DNA from 3 places in the Rosenbergiella sp. YN46 genome. Region 1 is predicted to be linked to each of the others. Evidence: predicted binding sites of a transcription regulator. Region 1 holds the regulator's gene; each other region holds the start of a gene.

Region 1 (6,317 bases):
TGCTCAATAGCCCCTTCTATACCGGTGCGATTATTGCTCTGTTCGTCACTTACTGTAAGCACTGGTACCCCCGGTTTATCCAGGCGAAGCAAAACGTGCAAGAAGAGGATGAATATGACAAAGAGGAAACGTTTGACGAAGACGAGAAGCCTGATGATTGTGAGAATGAGCCAGAACTGGCGCCGTTTGAAACGGAAATAGCCCGTCTGGAGAGTCTGGAAAATCTGGAAGGCGCCGTTCACAGCGAACTCAAAGGCATTATTAAGTATGCGCGGCTTATCCAGCACTGCATGCTGACCGATCCGCGGGATATGCAGCCCGGCCAGGATTTTCTGAACCGCTATCTGCCGCCAGTCGAGGAGATCATCACCAAAAGTCAAAGTCTGTCCACCCAGCTTGCCGGGCACGGTAATGAGCATCAGGTCACGGCCCGCAGTGTGGAAATTTTGAAGGCGTTGCGCTCCGCTTTCCGCCAGAAGCATGCCCAGTTGCTGGAAAACGACGAAACGGAACTGAACACCGAAGTCAGTACCCTGGAAAAGTTGCTGAAAACGGACGGCTTCCTGTAACGCCTTATGGTGCCACCGCAGGATTCAGGCACATCCCCGCATATTCCATGCAGGGAGCGAAATCCATCAATATCTCGCTCCCTGCCCTTCACCGAGCCTGAGCATCATCAGGTTGAGATATTTCGCCATTTCAGGATGCTCTCCCGGAGCAATGATGCGCCCCGGACATCAGCAGTTTTCCACTTTGTGGTATGGAATTACAAATATTACGTAGAATAACCAGACAGTTATTATCACGCCTGTAATGAAGAATGTAGTACAGAATATAAATATCATCGCCGCAAGGAACGAAATAGAAAAATTGCCTGCGACAACCTTCATATCCTTACCACCAGGAAGGTTATATTCATTATTTGGCCAATCACCTGCTGGCGTACTTCCCAGAATAGTTTTCAGCCTCAAGGCCGCCGCCAATATCAATACGCCATCAGGCATCAGTAAAAGACCTTGCGGCAACGATATTTCCCACCATCTTCTAAGAGGCGTTCGTCATCACAAAGAAAAACATCGCTGGCACATCACGGTACGCTTCTGGTAATAAAAAACTGCGCAACCATTCGTCGTTAAAACCGAGGTTAGCCAGTACACGTTACCTGATCCACGCTTCCGGCCGGCAACCTATCAATCCACAGCCTGATCTCCGCGCTCAGTCAGCAATATTATCCACCCTGTCGCAACGCCATTAATGAATTTCGCCAGCCCACGCCTGTTGTCGCTCATCGCTAATACCATCGCCCTGCTTAAGATTAACTAAGCGGCGCTAACCTTAACCTGGATCGAATAACAGCCCTGCGGACAACACATTCCAGCACCTATATTTTTATTCTGATTTATCATAATGTCTTCATCACTGAATGGTTTTAATAACCCACCATGATGTGTGGGCACCCATCAAAAAAACGAATCAGGCAGCAAAAAAAAGCATCAACAAGATACTGATTTAACGGTATAATAACAGATTAATTAACTAAAATTACTCTGTACCATGGCAGAAATTACCCCTGCAGAACTCTCCGGCAATCGTGACGAGACGCAGCTTTTCCGCCCTATGCGCGGCGCGCGTAATCCGCATTTACAGACCATGTTGCCGCGCCTGATACGCCGACGGCTGCGTTTTACCCCCTGGTGGCAACGAATCGATACGCCAGATGGCGACTTTCTCGATCTCGCCTGGAGCGAGCCCCCTTCAACAGCGCAGCATAAGCCGCGCCTGGTGGTGTTTCACGGTCTGGAAGGAAGCCTGCACAGCCCTTATGCACACGGGCTGATTCATGCGGCAAAACAGCGCGGCTGGCTGGGTGTGGTGATGCATTTTCGCGGCTGTAGCGGCGAGCCGAACCGCATGAACCGCATCTACCATTCCGGAGAAACCTCCGATGCCAGTTACTTTCTGAACTGGCTGTGCCAGCGTTACGGTGAACGCCCGACCGCTGCCGTAGGGTTTTCACTGGGCGGCAATATGCTGGCCTGCCTGATGGCCCGGCAGGAAAAGGCCTGTTCACTGATGGCTGGTGTCGTGGTTTCAGCGCCTCTGATGCTGGAGCCTTGCTGCTATCATATGGAAAAAGGGTTTTCCCGTTTCTATCAGCGTTATCTGCTGAACCTGTTGAAAGCCAACGCCGGACGCAAACTCAAAGCCTGGCCCGGCACGCTGCCCATAGACAGAGCCCGCCTTAAGCGCATTCGCCGCATCCGGGAGTTCGACGATCTCATTACTTCGAAAATTCACGGTTTCAGCGATGCTCTGGACTATTACCGACGCTGTAGCGCGCTGCCCATGCTGCCGAAAATCGCCCGACCAACGCTTATCATCCACGCGAAAGACGATCCCTTTATGGATAGCCAGGTGATTCCCGATCCCGACCACCTGCCGCCTAATATCGAGTATCAACTGACCGAACACGGCGGCCATGTAGGCTTCGTCGGTGGTACACTAAGGCGCCCGGAAATGTGGCTGGAACAGCGCATTCCCGACTGGCTAAGTCAATTCCTGGACCGATAGATGATTATTCCCTGGCAGCAAATACCGACAGAGACGCTGGATAACCTGATAGAAGCCTTTGTCCTGCGCGAAGGCACCGATTACGGCGAACATGAACGTTCGCTCGAACAAAAAGTGGCGGACGTAAAGCGTCAGCTACAAACCGGCGAAGCCGTTGTGGTATGGTCGGAACTTCATGAAACGGTCAATATCATGCCGCGCTCACAGTTCCGTGGCTGATATCTCATTCGCCAGCCGCTATCGCTATACTGCAAGCAGCCTTTAACGATTCGCCGTGTTTCAGTGGCTACCCACCTCTGTACTCAAGGAGTTGCTCAGCTATGTCCACCAGGCATCCGATTATCGCCGTCACCGGTTCCAGCGGTGCGGGAACGACCACTACCAGTATCGCATTTCGTAAGATCTTCGCTCAACTCGGGCTCAGAGCCGCCGAGCTTGAAGGCGATAGTTTCCACCGCTACACCCGCCCGGAAATGGATATGGAGATTCGCAAGGCCCGGGATTTAGGACGCCATATCAGCTACTTCGGCCCGGAAGCCAACGACTTCGGCCTGCTGGAAAACACCTTTGTCGAATATGGACACAGTGGCACCGGCAAGTCCCGAAAATATCTGCATACCTACGATGAAGCGGTACCCTGGGATCAGGTACCAGGTACCTTTACTCCCTGGCAACCACTACCGGAACCCACCGATGTCCTGTTCTACGAAGGGCTGCATGGCGGAGTGGTCACGCCCCAGCACGACGTCGCACAGCATGTGGATCTGCTGGTTGGCGTCGTGCCTATCGTCAACCTGGAATGGATTCAGAAACTGGTGCGCGATACCAGCGAGCGTGGCCATTCGCGCGAAGCCGTCATGGACTCGGTGGTACGCTCGATGGAAGATTACATCAACTACATCACCCCGCAGTTCTCGCGCACCCATATCAACTTCCAGCGCGTGCCGACGGTCGATACCTCTAACCCCTTTGCCGCCAGGGAGATTCCCTCTTTAGATGAAAGCTTTGTCGTGATTCACTTCCGGGATCTGGCTGTCGATTACCCCTGGCTGCTGGCGATGCTTCAGGGCTCGTTTATTTCACACATTAATACCCTGGTGGTGCCGGGCGGCAAAATGGGGCTGGCGATGGAGCTCATTATGACACCGCTGGTGCAGCGTATTATGGAAGGCAAAAAGATAGCCTGATCAAGCAGGGAGGAGCATCCCCCCTCCCCTGGCGGCGTCAGGCCTCAACCACTTCGTATGAATGGGTAATGTTCACCGCCTTACCCAACATCAGCGCGACGGAGCAGTATTTCTCCGCAGACAGATCCACCGCGCGCGCCACCACGTTGTCTTTCAGATCCTGTCCGGTAACGATAAAGTGCAGGTTAATATGAGTGAACAGGCGCGGCGCCTCTTCACGACGCTCCGAGGTCAGTTTCACCTCGCAATCGGCCACGTCATGACGCCCCTTTTGCAGAATAGAAACCACATCGATAGCGCTACAGCTTCCCACCGCCATCAGTACCATTTCCATCGGGCTGGGGGCCTTATCGCCGGAATTTCCGTCCATCAGCACCTGGTGCCCGGAGGCGGATTCGCCCAGAAAAGTCAGGCCCTCTACCCATTTAACTCGTGACTGCATGTTGTTGCTCCCATCAAGCCATTTTTCCTCACAGAGTAAGCCGCCGCAAAGAAAGTCGCAACAGAAGGCGATCCGGGTCAAGCTGAAACGAGACAATAGGAGACACCCGGAAAAAGCTATGCTAAAACACTGAGGATACCCTCCCGCCGCGATAGCCCGCGTCCGGGATGAAAATTCACGTGAAATTTATATAGATTACAGGCTTTTCTCATGCCAGACCCCCAGAGCGGGGACAAACGATCAATACGCCCGGAGGCCCTTACCCTTTCGGGCGTCAGCTTATAACCAGAGGATAACCGCGCATGGTGCTTGGCAAACCGCAAACAGACCCGACTCTCGAATGGTTTTTGTCTCATTGCCACATTCATAAGTATCCATCGAAGAGCACACTTATTCATCAGGGTGAAAAAGCCGAAACCCTCTACTATATCGTTAAGGGCTCTGTTGCAGTGCTTATTAAAGACGAGGAAGGTAAAGAGATGATCCTCTCCTACCTGAACCAGGGGGATTTCATCGGTGAACTGGGGCTGTTCGAAGAAGGCCAGGAGCGTAGCGCCTGGGTACGGGCAAAAACCGCCTGCGAAGTCGCTGAAATCTCCTACAAAAAATTCCGCCAGTTGATTCAGGTTAACCCGGACATTCTGATGCGCCTTTCCGCACAGATGGCCCGTCGCCTGCAGGTCACATCCGAAAAAGTCGGTAACCTCGCCTTCCTGGATGTGACTGGCCGGATAGCACAGACCCTGCTGAACCTGGCGAAACAGCCGGACGCAATGACCCACCCGGACGGAATGCAGATCAAAATCACCCGCCAGGAAATCGGGCAGATTGTGGGCTGCTCCCGCGAAACCGTCGGTCGTATTCTGAAAATGCTGGAAGATCAGAATCTGATCTCCGCGCACGGGAAAACCATCGTCGTCTTTGGTACCCGCTAATCCGGTCTGTATGTAACGGCGTGTTGTGGCAACATGCCGTCAGGTTGATAACAAAGCGGGAAAAAACGTAGTTTTTCCCGCTTTGTGGTCATTTCAGGAGGCTATGACGCTGTCAACTGTCTCCATGTTATCTCTACCACTGACGCGTTCATCCTGTTCCAATGCGCCGACTGATCTATCACCCCGAAGTTAACTACGCGCTGCGCCAGACCCTGGTGCTCTCGCTGCCGGTGATTATCGGGCTGATCTTCGGTAGCCTGCAACAGGGGCTGCTCTTCTCACTGGTGCCCGCCTGCTGCAATATCGCGGGTCTCGATACCCCCCACAAACGCTTTTTTAAACGCCTGATCGTCGGCGGATCGCTGTTCGCCTTCAGCAGCCTGATGGTGCAGCTACTGCTGATGGAAAAAGTGCCGCTGCCCGCCATCTTCCTGGGAATGGCGCTGCTGTTGGGCGTTACAGCAGAGATCAGCGCTCTGCACGGCCGCCTGCTACCTGCATCGCTTATCGCCGCGATCTTTACCCTGGGGCTGGCTGGCAATATGCCCGTCTGGCAGCCGATGCTGCTGTATGCGCTCGGCACCCTGTGGTACGGCGCCTTTAACTGGTTCTGGTTCTGGATGTGGCGCGAACAGCCGCTACGCGAAACCCTGAGCCTGCTGTATCGCGAACTGGCGGACTACTGCGAAGCCAAATACAGCCTGCTGACCCAGCATACTGACCCGGAAACGGTATTACCGCCATTGCTTACCCGCCAGCAGAAAGTGGTGGATCTTATCAGCCTCTGTTACCAACAGTTGCATATGCTGTCCGCCACCAGCCGTCAGAACGACTATAAGCGCCTGCTACGCGTCTTCCAGGTGGCGCTGGATCTACAGGAGCATATTTCGGTCAGCCTGCATCAACCCGAAGAGGTGCAGAAACTGGTGGAACAGAGCCATGCAGAGCAGGTGATTCGCTGGGCGGCACGCACCGTGGCCGCCCGCCTGCGCGTGGTCAGCGACGATATACTTTATCACCGCTTCCCAGAACGCTTTAGCATGGAAAAACCTCTTGCCGCGCTGGAAAAAATCGCCCGCCAGCATCCGGAAAACCCGGTAGGACAGTTTTGCCACTATCACTTCAGCCGCATCGCCCGGCTACTGCGCACCCAACGCCCGCTTTACGTCCGGGATCTGATGG
Region 2 (6,317 bases), on a different contig from region 1:
CCGGCAGACCGCCGCCCAGCAGCAGGAATCCGGGAATCTCTTTCAGGTTGGCTGCGCCTGCGTTCTGCTGAGCGTTTTTCATCACCGCGCTGGTAGCGTTGCGGGTGGTCAGGGCGGTGAAGGCCTTCATTCTGCTGCCGTCGATGGTATGGGGACCGGCGTTATCCATCCGTTTAACTGTTCTGATAACGCCCGCGTTATCCACGACCGTGACCGCCACGTTATAGCTCTGCGCGCTGCAGGACTGAATGGCCGCAGCGGCCAACCGATCGGCCAGTTCCAGCGAGAGACTTTTTTGATTCAGTACGTCGGCGGCGAAAGCGGGAGAGGCGGCAAGGCTGCCGAGCAGCACGCCGGTAAACAGCAGGGATTTCATCATGAGCCTGATTCCTTGTTGATCTGTTGTCGTCAGGAACAGCCTAAATGAGGGCGGGAATCAGTGCTATTCGGGCGATTACCAGGGGCTCCTGGTAATTTTACCTGGTGCTGCTCTCGTTGGGCGGCGTCAGCCCGCCGTACAGGCGAATCAGCTTCGCCAGCGAATTAACCCCCAGTCGGGCGAAGGCGTTGGCCCGGTGAGCCTCCACGGTGCGCGGGGAAAGCGCCAGCTCCCGGGCTATCTCCTTATTGGTTTTGCCTTCCACAATCAGAGCGATAACCTGCTGTTCCCGTGCCGATAGCGTGGCGAGCCGGGTTTGCAGTTCGGCGGTTTTTTGCTGCTGTTGCAGAGCGTATCGCCGCTGCTCCATGGCCGCGCCCACGGTATCGAACAGCGTATCGGCATCGATGGGCTTGGTCAGAAATTCGAAGGCGCCGTTCTTAAACGCCCTGCGACACAGATCGATATTGCCGTGGCCGGTCATAACGATCACCGGAATCGTCAGTCCCTGGTGGCGAAACTCCTCCAGTAGCGTCATGCCGGTTTTGCCCGGCATACGGATATCCAGCAGCAGACAGCCGGACAGCGCGGTCAGGTCGACTATCGTTTCCTGAAACTGCTGCACGCTGGCGAAGGTTTCGGTTTGCCAGCCTACCGTCGCCAGCAGCGCGCTCAGGGAGCAGCGAATCGCCTCGTCGTCGTCAATCAGATAAATACGCTGCTGCATCATGCCTCCGTGGTTCTTAAGGGCAGCCATACCGTAAAGCAGGCGCCCTGGCCGGCGAGATTGCGCACGCTAATGGTGCCGTTCAGCCTTTGTACCAGGGTTTCGGTCAGCGCCATGCCCAGGCCCAGACCCTGTTCGCGGGTGGTGAAAAAAGGCATAAACACCTGCTCCAGCGCCTGCTGCGACAGCCCCGGGCCGCCGTCGCTGACTTCAATGGTCACGCCTTCGCGCTCCTGCCGGGCGGCGATGGCCACCCAGGCTTCGCCCGCGTTCATTCCCTGCTGAGCCTGAATGGCATTACTGAGCAGATTATGCAGGATCTGCTCGATATACAGCGGTATGGCGACGATCTCCGGTAAATCGTCGGGGAGCCGGGCGATCAGCTTCACCTTGCCCTGACGTCGTTCGGTTTCCAGCAGTTGAGCGGTATGGCGCCAGATGTTCCCCAGACTGACCGGCTGCGGCGCTACCTGCTCGCTGCCCAGACGCTGGCGGAAAGCCTGGATCAGTTCACCGATGCGCTTGATCTGCACTACCGCCGCATCCAGCAGCGGTGCGGCGTTTTGCGGCTGCCGTTGATTAATCAGGCGCAGCGCCGCCTGGTTATAGCTCAGGGTAGCGGTCAGTGGCTGATTTAGCTCGTGAGCCAGTCCGGCGGCGATTTCGCCTAACGCGTTCAGGCGCGTCAGCTCTGAAAAACGGGCGCGCAGATCCGCCAGTTCGCGCTGTCGCTTCTGGCGCTGGTACTGACTGATAAAGTAAATCGCCGCCGCCCAGAACAGCAGCGTCGCCAGCATCACCAGCCACGGCATATCGCGCCAGTTCGGATTGTTACCGGCAGACAGTACAAAAGGCTGCGAAGGGCTGGCCAGCTTCTTGTCCCAGCGCCAGTGGAACGGTGCCCTGGCATCGCCACGGCTTATCAGCGTCTGCTGTTGCCAGTGAATGCTGAAGGTCTGAAAGCGGTGGCGATGGAGCAGGGTATCCAGCAGCGGGTTGAGGTCGATAAGCAGGGAATAGTGCTGACCGCTGAGCCAGTACTGGCCGTTGCCCGCGCTGACCAGCGAACCGGCGGGGCGCTGCGCCGGGCGCGACTCCCAGCGTATCACCTGGGGAAATCGCTGCTGAACCAGCTCAAAGGCGCCATGGGCGGAAAGCAGCGACAGGATCACATCGTTCTGAACCAGCTTGACCGAAATATCGCGATACAGAATGCGAAACTGCTCACTCTGCTTTTCATACTGTTGCTGCAACGCGTAATTAGCCAGACCAAGGCAGGAAAATAGCGACAGCAGCAGCCAGATAAGCGTTCTGACCATCACTTTTCCTTTAAACATGGTGCGCCTTTGCAGTGTGGAAAGAGGTTTATTAAAGCGGCTATTGACGACAGTGTCTATTGACTTTCAGCGTACCGCTCACCGATGCCGCAACTCCCTTCCCGAGATAGGGATCGCAAAACTTAATATCCATTATTACTGTGCGGTCTGTTTCACTTTCGGAAATCGAAATCAGGATGGCGTCCAGCGCGCCGTCGTTCAGCATGCCGGGCCTCTTCCAGACCGCGATCCACCGCCGTTACCGCCTGTTGACAATACTGCTGGAGCACCAGCGCCGCTGGCTGAGACACCTGGTTGCATCCCCGGTGGGCGAACAGCGGGTAGCGTACCTCCTCTTCCAGCGAATGCAGCGCCCGGTGCATGCTGACGCTGATTAATCCCTGCGCTTCTGCGGTGCGGGCGATGTTGCCTTTTTCCATAAAGGTCAGAAAGACCAGCAGTTGGCGGAAAGTGATTTCGTGTCAATTCGCATCGCGATAAGTTTTTTAAATATCAGAAGGAAAATAGTGCGCCACATCTCAAAACAGATCATCAGGTTTGCATGCTGCTTTGGGCGAAATGAGGGGGATTTATGTGATTAATATCACATAAATGGGCGGATAAATCTTAATGTCGGGGAAATATGTGGAACCGATCACTTAGGGCAGTGCCATTTCCACTTCGAAGTGGAAAACAACTCGCTACAAACCTTGCGCTTCTACCTATAGGTTAAAAGGCATCCCAATTAATAAGGTATCTAGCGTGGAAAACGGAGCGGTAATGGTTAATGAGACCAGCAGCCAGAATGAGCAGGTAGCCCGCCTTGGGGAAGAGATGCTGGCCTGGATTAAGGCGCTGCTGAAAGAGCATGGGATAGTCCCGAACGCTGTGCAGGAGCAGATGCTCGATTCGCACGTCAGGGCGATGGCGTTCCGGTCGGTGACCGGCGAACCGTTGCCGGAAGTGGACGCCAGCCTGTTTGACGAGATTTCGCAGGACTCTATGCAGCTTGCGGAACAAGTGGTAGCGAAGTTCGGCAACCTGCCGATCGAAGAGGCCTGGCTGCTGTCGGTGCATTTCGAAGTGGCAAGAGATAACGATTAACGGATCAGGAGTAACAACATGGCACAGATTACGGTAGTGATTGGCGATCGTCTGGGTAAAGGCCAGAAAGTGGCAGAAGGCGTGGAAAAGGCGGGCGGTCGCGCGGTGGTTATCCCGGGCGTGGCGGCGGATATGAAGCTGGGCGACGTGATGAAAGCGGAAGAGGCCACCTTCGGCATCTCTTTTTGCGGTAGCGGCGGCGCGGGCGCGATTACCGCCCAGAACAAGTACGGCTATAAAGCGAAATACGGCATGCGTTCAGTAGATGAAGGCGTGACCGCCATTAACGAAGGCTGCAACGTGCTGGGCTTCGGTTTTATGGATAAAGAAGAGTTAGGCGAACGTCTGGTGCAGGCCTGGCAGAAGAAATACGGCGCCTGATTATGAAAGAGCACTTCACCACCACGGTGAGAGTCACCGGCAAAGGCGACGCGAAAGCGAAGGCCTTTGCCGACGCCCTGAGCAAAGTTCAGGGCGCAGTGATGAAATCGACTCCCCAGATTTTGCTGCGCATTGAACCCCAGGATGTCGAGGTGATTCAGGCGCAGGTCGCGGTACGCACAGAAGCGTTTCTGTTTTTCTTTCTGCGCCGGGAGAGGCGGGATTTCAGCATTGAGCTGGATGTCACAGTGAAGGTGACGGCAATCAATCTCGACAAAGTGGATTTTGTCGAGAAAACCTAAGTAATCTTAATAAAAGGGCAGAGTGATGTTCTTAATTATATTAATAAAATCGCTCATCATCGGCGCGCTGGTCGGCGTGGGTGTGGGCGCCGGAGCGGCACGAATGTTTCACGCGCCCACCACCCAGGGGATGGGGGCGTTTCGTACGCTGGGGGAACTTAACTCCTGTGAGGGAGACCCGGCCTCTCACTTCTCATTTGGTCTGGGCTTCTTCTTTAACGCCTGGGCATCGTCAGTGGCCGCAGGCGCTTTCACCCAGGACGTAGACCACCGCATTATCCCTAACTGGGCGGCGGCGGTGCTGATGATTAAAAACCGCGATGTGGCGCAAACGCTGCACGATCCGAAGAAGATGGCTATTGCCGGCGGCATCATCGGTATGGTGGTAGTGGCCTTCCTGAACCTGACCGCATCGTCAGTGCCAGAAGCGCTCCAGGTCACGGCAGTGAAGGTACTGGTACCGGCGGCTAATCTGCTGGTCAACATCGTAATGCCGGTTATCTTCTGGCTGGCGGCTATCGATGCCGGTAAACGCTCTGGTTTCTGGGCCACCATTTTTGGCGGTCTGGCGCAGCTGATTATGGGCAACGCCGTACCGGGTCTGGTACTGGGCATCCTGATCGGCAAGGGCGTGGAAGAGAGCGGCTGGAACCGCGTCACCAAAGTGATGATGAGCGCCATTATCGTTCTGTTCGTGATGAGTGCCTTCTTCCGCGGCTTCGATATGAAACTGCTGGAATCCTTCCACCTGGGCGTGCCGAACTGGCTCGAACTGATTCATAACTCGATGAGCGGCAAATAAGGAGCGCGAAAATGGAACAGAATAAAGGTTTCTGGTATGCCGACTGGTCGTTCCCGATCTTTGTTGGCCTGCTGTCCGCTGGCGTCTTCGCCGGTACCCACATGTACTATATACACGGTATTGGCGCCTTTAACGAAGTGGCCTTCGTGGCCATGCTGAAAGCGGGGATGGATACCGGCGTCTACGGCGCAGTAGCGGCCTTTGGCGCCAGCTTCCTGTTCGCCCGTATTATCGAAGGCTCGCTGGTAGGGATTCTGGATATCGGCGGGGCGATTCAAACCGGCATTGGGCTGGGCGTACCGGCGCTGCTGCTGGGCGCAGGCTTTGTCTTCCCGGTAGCGAACTTCGCTGCCTCGCTGGCGACCGGCCTGGTGCTTGGTCTGGCTGTTGGTTACGTGATTATCCTGGCGCGTAAGTTCACCGTAAATCAGGGCAACACCACCTACGGCGCCGACGTGATGATGGGTGCCGGTAACGCCTCCGGCCGCTTTCTGGGGCCTCTTATCATCCTGAGCGCGATGGGCGCTTCCATTCCGATCGGCGTGGGTTCGCTGCTTGGCGCGCTGGGATTCTATATCTGGCAGAAGCCCATTACCGGCGGCGCCATCCTCGGCGCTATGGTGTTCGGTTACTTTTTCCCGGTCGCTATCTAATGACTTACGGGCGCCGCTGGCGCCCGGTTTATTGAGGAGAGACCCATGTTTGATTTGATCCTGCGTCAGGCTCGTCTGGCGGATGAGCGCATTGTTGATATCGCTATCCTGGACGGGAAAATCGCCGCTGTGGGCGAAGTATCCGGCCCGGCGCGTGAAGAACTCAATCTGGACGGCAAGGGCTACGTCAGCGCGGGCTGGATTGACTCCCACGTGCACTGCTATCCCAAATCCCCGATTTATCACGACGAACCGGATAGTGTCGGGATCGCCACCGGCGTCACCACGGTGGTCGATGCCGGTAGCACCGGCGCCGATGACGTGGATGATTTTTACCAGCTCACCCGGGCGGCTACCACCCAGGTGTATGCGCTGCTGAATATCTCCCGGGTTGGGCTGATAGCCCAGAACGAACTGGCGCGGATGGAGAACATCGACGCCGATGCGGCGGGCGATGCGATTCGCCGCCATCCCGACTTTATTGTCGGCATTAAGGCGCGTATGAGCAGCAGCGTGGTGGGCGAAAACGGCATTAAGCCGCTGGAGCGCGCTAAAGCGATTCAGAAAGCCAACGGCGGTCTGCCGCTGATGGTGCACGTCGGCAACAATCCGCCGGATCTGGATGAGATTGCCGAGCTGCTGGGTAGCGGCGA
Region 3 (6,317 bases), on a different contig from region 1:
CATTATCCAGCAGCGACTGGATGCTCAGACGCAGCGCTTCCAGGCGTTTTGGCGCGGCAAAATGCGTCACAACCTCCAGCGCCGACTCCGGCGGCATGGCGGGAGCCTCCGATACATCACAGGGCAGCAGCAGATAGACCGGGCGTCGCTCACTCAACGCTGCGCTAATAACACGATCGATTTCAGAACAGGCGTTTTGCGGCGTCAGAACGCTCCAGGCCGCCGCCATTTCAGCGCCGATTCGCGAAAAATGATGGAAGTCTCCGTCACCCAGGGTATGGTGCACCAGCGCACCGCGCTGCTGAACTTCACGCTTCGGCGCCCCAACGATATGGACAACCGGCAGGTACTCCGCATAGCTACCCGCCACCCCGTTCAAAGCACTGAGCTCCCCGACCCCAAAGGTGGTGACCAGCGCGCCGGCGCCGCGGCAACGGGCGTATCCGTCGGCCGCGTAGGCGGCATTCAACTCGTTGGCGCAACCGGTCCAGCGAATCGTACGGTGATCAATAACGTGATCGAGAAAAAAGAGGTTATAGTCGCCAGGCACCCCGAACAAATGTTCAATACCGCATTCGGCAAGGCGATCCAGCAGATAATCGGCAACGCTGTAGTGGGTTGGCATATAGTGGCTCCCTTCTCTGTCAGTACCTGCTCTGAGTATTAGATAGCCGTCACCTCTGTCCAGGCAAATACCATAATCCTATGATGGAAAGTTAAATTTCCACACAATAAGAGCAACTACTTACTTGCCACGGGACCAGTGTAACCGTATACACTACGATAACTTTGTTACCAGGACAGGACTTTGACCATGAACTATCAGGCCAGCCATACCCGCTACCAGCAGATGGAATACCGCCGCTGCGGCAATAGCGGTCTTAAGCTGCCCGCCGTCTCTTTGGGACTGTGGCACAACTTCGGCGATACCACCCTACTCGACAACAGTCGCCAGTTATTGCGTCGCGCCTTCGATCTGGGCATCACCCATTTCGATCTGGCGAATAATTACGGGCCGCCTCCCGGCTCTGCGGAACGCAACTTCGGGGAATTGCTGAAGGCGGATTTCGCGCCGTGGCGTGATGAGATGATTATCTCATCCAAGGCAGGCTATACCATGTGGGACGGCCCTTATGGCGACTGGGGTTCACTCAAATATCTGGTGGCGAGTCTGAACCAGAGCCTGAAGCGCATGGGACTTGAGTATGTGGATATTTTCTACCATCACCGGCCAGACCCGCAAACGCCGCTGGAAGAGACTATGGGCGCGCTCGATCATCTGGTGCGTCAGGGCAAGGCGCTCTACGTTGGCCTGTCTAACTATCCGCCGGAGCTGGCACGCCAGGCGTTCGCCATTCTGCGCGATCTGGGTACGCCCTGCTTAATCCACCAGCCCAAATATTCAATGCTGGAACGTGAACCAGAAAACGGACTACTGGATACCCTGAAGCAGAACGGCGTGGGCTGTATCGCCTTCTCTCCACTGGCTGGCGGACTGTTGACTGACCGCTATCTGACCGGGATTCCGCAGGATTCACGCGCCGCCAGCGCCAGTAAGTTCCTGAATCCAGAGCAGATCACACCCCAGAGTCTGGCGCGCATCCGTCGCCTGAACGATGTGGCGCAGCGTCGCGGTCAGAAACTGTCGCAAATGGCGCTGGCATGGGTGCTGCGCGACGATCTGGTCACTTCAGTGCTGATTGGCGCCAGTAAGGTCGCCCAGATTGAAGATGCCGTCGGAATGCTGGCAATGCGCCAGTTTAGCGACGAGGAGCGCGCCGAAATCGAGGCTATCCTGGCCGCTTAACGGCGGCTTTTACAAAAAATGCTCCGGCGCGGGATTTAAGAATCGCGGCGATGAAACACCCACTTACCTTTCCTTAAAATTGGCATAACAGGTACCCAATAAACCTGGCTGATTATAAGGAGTTCGTATGAAATTTAAGTCGTTGTTTCTTGCCGCTGCGCTACTGGCCGCCACGCCGTGGTTCGCCAGCGCCGGAGAGATTTATCTGTTACCCGGGGTAAAACTAAAGATTGGCGATCACGATCACCACGGCCACCGCTGGGACGGCCACCGCTGGCGCGATCGCGATTACTGGAATCGTAACTGGCGCTGGCATGACGGGCGCTGGCATCACCGCAGCGCCTGGCGCGGTCACAAAAAGTATCGTCATCACGAACGCCACCACTACCGTCATCACCATCATGAGCATCGTCATCATGGTCGCCACGGCCATCATGGCCGCCATCATCATTAATGTCTCCCCTCCTGAGGCGGAGGGGAATACAGGCTTAATTCCCCGTCGCCATTCCAATCAGCAACCAGAGATTCAGCGCCACCACCACAGAGACGATTAACCAGCCAGTCTGCTTAATCAAACGGCTGTTCACCAGTTCGCCCATCAGCGATTTGTCGCTGGTGAACACCAGTAGCGGCACCAGCGCCAGCGCGATACCAAAGCTAAGCAGCACCTGGCTCATCACCAGAATGCGGGTCGCGTCCAGCCCCATCAGAATCACCACAAACGAAGGCGCCATGGTGATAGCCCTGCGCAGCCACAGAGGAATATGAAAGCGCACAAATCCCTGCATCACCACCTGGCCTGCCAGGGTTCCTACAACCGTAGACGACAGACCCGCCGCCACCAGGCTCAGACCGAAAATAGTCGCGGCCGCATGGCTGAGCAGCGGCTCCAGAGTCAGATAGGCTTCATCCAGATCTGCCACCCCGGTGTGTCCGCTAAAATGGAATGCCGCCGCCGCAGTCGCCATCATCGCCAGGTTAACGAAGCCGGCAATCGTCATGGCGATGGCGACGTCCCAGCGGGTGGCGCTATAGCGCTGGCGTTTAGTGCCGCCGTGCAGGTTCTGGGTCAGTGAAGAGTGCAGGTAGATAACATGAGGCATAATGGTGGCGCCCAGTACCCCGGCCGCCAGGAAGACCGCTTCGCCGTTCGGCAATCCGGGTATAATCATCCCCTTCGCCAGCGTCGGCAGATGCGGTTGTGAAAAGATAAGCTCCACAATATAGGCGCCGGCCACAAACAGCAGCAGCGCGCCAATCACTTTTTCCAGCGGCTTCTGCCCGCGGCGTTGCAGCATCAGGATCAGAAAGGTCGCGATACCGGTCAGCACCGCCCCTTCCAGCAAAGAGATACCCAGCAGCAGCTTAAAGCCCACCGCGGCCCCAATGAATTCCGCCAGATCGGTCGCCATGGCGATAACTTCCGCCTGAATCCACCAGAACCAGACCAGCGGACGCGGATAACGATCGCGAATGTGCTCAGCCAGGTTTTTACCGGTGGCAATACCCAGTTTTGCCGACAGGATCTGAATCAGCATCGCCATCAGGTTGGCCCAGACCACCACCCACAGCAACTGATAGCCAAAACTGGCACCAGCCTGAATATTGGTAGCGAAGTTACCAGGATCGATATAACCGATAGCCGCAATAAACGCTGGCCCCATCAGCGCCAGTCTTAGCTTACGTGCCGCCCGCCCTGTATTAGCTTCTATGCGACTGTTTGTCATCTCTGCCTCAGAAATATAGCCTTTGCTATGTTTCATGCTACCAAAATGCGAATGATTATCAAGTGCATTTAATTGGGGGATTCCCGATCGTTGTGATAGCTGAAAACAATGAAAGGCGGGGTTTGGACGACTACGCTGATAGATAAATGTCATCGAATGAAAAATCAGCGGTCTTATGATCATTCTATCAGAACTACATAACGTTTCACTGTTTTAATTAACATTACATAACAGGGGTTGACCCTGGATTGAGGTTAGTGCGTAACCCATGTCAGCATAATGTGACTTTTATCTCGTTTTATTATTCTGTGTTTCATAGAATGTGCGCCGAAATTAAACCTTCATCATAATTTGGAGCCAACATGTTCCGCGTTCTGCACTTTATTCTGGCGATTGCCGTAGTTGCACTGCTCGCGCTGCTGGTTAGCCACGATCGGAAACAAATCCGCATTCGTTACGTCATCCAGCTACTCGTCATTGAAGTTGTGCTGGCCTGGTTCTTCCTGCATTCGGAGGCAGGACTTGGGTTTGTGAAGGGATTCTCAGCAATGTTCGAGAAACTGCTGGGCTTCGCCAGTGAAGGCACTGACTTTGTCTTTGGCAAAATGAACGACGAGGGACTGGCTTTCTTCTTTCTGAAAGTGCTGTGCCCCATCATCTTTATTTCAGCGCTTATCGGCATTCTGCAGCATATTCGGGTATTGCCCGTCGTTATCCGCTTTATCGGTACCCTGCTTTCGAAAGTGAACGGCATGGGGCGTCTGGAATCCTTTAACGCGGTGAGCTCGCTGATTCTGGGGCAGTCGGAAAACTTTATCGCCTATAAGGACATACTGGGCAAGATGTCACGCAACCGCATGTACACCATGGCCGCGACGGCAATGTCCACAGTATCTATGTCGATCGTCGGCGCCTATATGACCATGCTTGAGCCACAGTATGTGGTCGCTGCGCTGGTTCTGAATATGTTCAGCACTTTTATTGTCCTGTCTATCATCAATCCCTATCGCGTGGAAGGCAGCGATGAAAACCTGCAAATGAGCAATTTGCATGCCGGGCAAAGCTTCTTCGAGATGCTGGGGGAATATATTCTGGCGGGCTTTAAGGTCGCGATTATCGTCGCCGCGATGCTGATCGGTTTTATCGCGCTGATCTCCGCCCTGAATGCGCTGTTTGCCGCGGTACTGGGCATTTCCTTCCAGGGTATTCTGGGCTACATCTTCTGGCCGGTTGCCTGGATGATGGGGGTTCCGGCCAGCGAAGCGCTTCAGGCTGGCAGCATTATGGCTACCAAACTGGTTTCCAACGAGTTTGTCGCCATGATGGAGTTGCAGAAAGTGGCCGATAATCTGTCACCGCGCGCCGAAGGCATTCTTTCGGTATTTCTGGTCTCGTTTGCCAACTTTTCCTCCATCGGGATAATCGCTGGCGCGATTAAAGGGCTGAACGAAGAACAGGGTAACGTGGTTTCCCGCTTTGGCCTGAAGCTGGTTTACGGCTCGACTCTGGTAAGCGTACTTTCTGCTTCTATTGCGGCGCTGGTGCTGTAACGTAGCGCCTGATAAAAAACCTCCCCAGGGAGGTTTTTTAGGTTCATCGCGGGTTAGCGTGGAGTGTTAGAAAGCGAAAACAAAAGCGGCAGAATATGACGATGCGGTGGGCTGTTCCGTTCACTTTGAGTGATTGCTTCTCTGCTGATTCACCAGTTCCGCAACCGACATATAAAAATATCCTTAAGGTGAACGGAACCTTCTCCTGCGCCACATACTCACCCGGAAGCCAGGGCCGCCGCCGGTCACTTCAGCTTCACGCCAATCCGCGATGAACCTTGTTTATGCCTCCAGCGGTACCGGCTTGCCTATCAGCCAGCCCTGCAGGTAGTCCACTCCCAGTAACAGCAGCAGCTCACGCTGCCTGCTGTTTTCCACAAATTCAGCGACAACCGTCATCGACTTGGCCCGGGCCATCTCGCAAATGGAGCGGACAATCATCGCATCCATCGGGCCGTTGAGAATATCACGCACAAAGCAGCCGTCTATTTTGATGATATCCGCATCCAGCTCTTTAAGACGCCCGTAATTGGCGTATCCGGTACCGAAGTCGTCGATAGCGATTCTGAATCCGTGATTGCGCAACTGCGCGATATTTTTATGGCTGACGCCGTCATCAGAGAACGCCTGCGCTTCCGTCACCTCAATAATGACGGCTTGAGCCTCGATACCATAATCCTCAAATAACCTGATGATGTCGGTCGCAATTTCCTTCTGCATCAGGGTCAGCGGCATCAGGTTGACCGAAAAACGCGTGCCGGGCTGAGGCGACGGGTGACAACGCAACCACTCCAGCATCTGAGTCATAATCTGCATATCGAAACGAGCGCTGAGATTAAATTCTGCCACCACGGGAATAAAACGCTCCGGCATAATCATCTGACCGTTATCGTCGAAAATGCGGCACAGAATTTCCCGATAGCCCCTGTCATGACGATCCTTAATGGGCTGGGCATAGAGCTGAAGCCGCCCTTCATCCAGTGCCCGTGTAACCTGGCGCAGCAGATAGACCCGCTCTGAACTCTGATCCAGCAGCATCTCCTGTTCGCTGTCGTCCATCGACTGAACCTGATTATCAGCGCAGGCCTGTTCCGCCAGCCAGCTCAACTGCCCCAGCCGCTGCTGGAGATCGTCCGACTGGATATGATTCACCACGCCCCAGGATGCGCCATATTCAATGTCTATCTCATGGCCATGCCAGTAAATTTTTTTGCTGCTCAGCATATCGACCAT

Evidence for each region. Region 1 encodes CRP, which controls carbon source genes, mostly activating them, when cyclic AMP is high. Its sites were predicted from a motif close to ATGTGANNNNNNTCACAT; they were not measured.
Region 2: the regulator CRP is predicted to act here: its motif matches at 3,015-3,032, upstream of V3W49_RS03485 (glycine dehydrogenase).
Region 3: the regulator CRP is predicted to act here: its motif matches at 3,814-3,831, upstream of V3W49_RS12565 (NupC/NupG family nucleoside CNT transporter).

The regions. Positions count from the first base shown of each region.
Region 1 covers NZ_JAZHEE010000025.1:53,723-60,039, reverse strand. Annotated here, with positions in the region: gene V3W49_RS16345 (5-bromo-4-chloroindolyl phosphate hydrolysis family protein) at 1-569, shown strand, start outside; gene V3W49_RS16340 (hypothetical protein) at 700-822, opposite strand; gene V3W49_RS16335 (hydrolase) at 1,555-2,571, shown strand; gene V3W49_RS16330 (YheU family protein) at 2,572-2,790, shown strand; gene V3W49_RS16325 (phosphoribulokinase) at 2,892-3,758, shown strand; gene V3W49_RS16320 (OsmC family protein) at 3,796-4,200, opposite strand; gene crp (cAMP-activated global transcriptional regulator CRP) at 4,503-5,135, shown strand; gene V3W49_RS16310 (YccS/YhfK family putative transporter) at 5,297-6,317, shown strand, end outside.
Region 2 covers NZ_JAZHEE010000003.1:23,125-29,441, reverse strand. Annotated here, with positions in the region: gene V3W49_RS03505 (GlcG/HbpS family heme-binding protein) at 1-376, opposite strand, end outside; gene V3W49_RS03500 (response regulator transcription factor) at 477-1,106, opposite strand; gene V3W49_RS03495 (sensor histidine kinase) at 1,106-2,443, opposite strand; gene V3W49_RS03490 (hypothetical protein) at 2,596-2,880, opposite strand; gene V3W49_RS03485 (glycine dehydrogenase) at 3,185-3,526, shown strand; gene V3W49_RS03480 (SFCGS family glycine-rich protein) at 3,545-3,907, shown strand; gene V3W49_RS03475 (DUF4312 family protein) at 3,907-4,209, shown strand; gene V3W49_RS03470 (DUF4311 domain-containing protein) at 4,235-5,011, shown strand; gene V3W49_RS03465 (DUF4310 family protein) at 5,023-5,664, shown strand; gene V3W49_RS03460 (amidohydrolase/deacetylase family metallohydrolase) at 5,710-6,317, shown strand, end outside.
Region 3 covers NZ_JAZHEE010000015.1:36,545-42,861, reverse strand. Annotated here, with positions in the region: gene V3W49_RS12585 (alpha-keto acid decarboxylase family protein) at 1-625, opposite strand, end outside; gene mgrA (L-glyceraldehyde 3-phosphate reductase) at 815-1,807, shown strand; gene V3W49_RS12575 (DUF2502 domain-containing protein) at 1,935-2,261, shown strand; gene V3W49_RS12570 (Nramp family divalent metal transporter) at 2,296-3,534, opposite strand; gene V3W49_RS12565 (NupC/NupG family nucleoside CNT transporter) at 3,897-5,084, shown strand; gene V3W49_RS12560 (EAL domain-containing protein) at 5,367-6,317, opposite strand, start outside.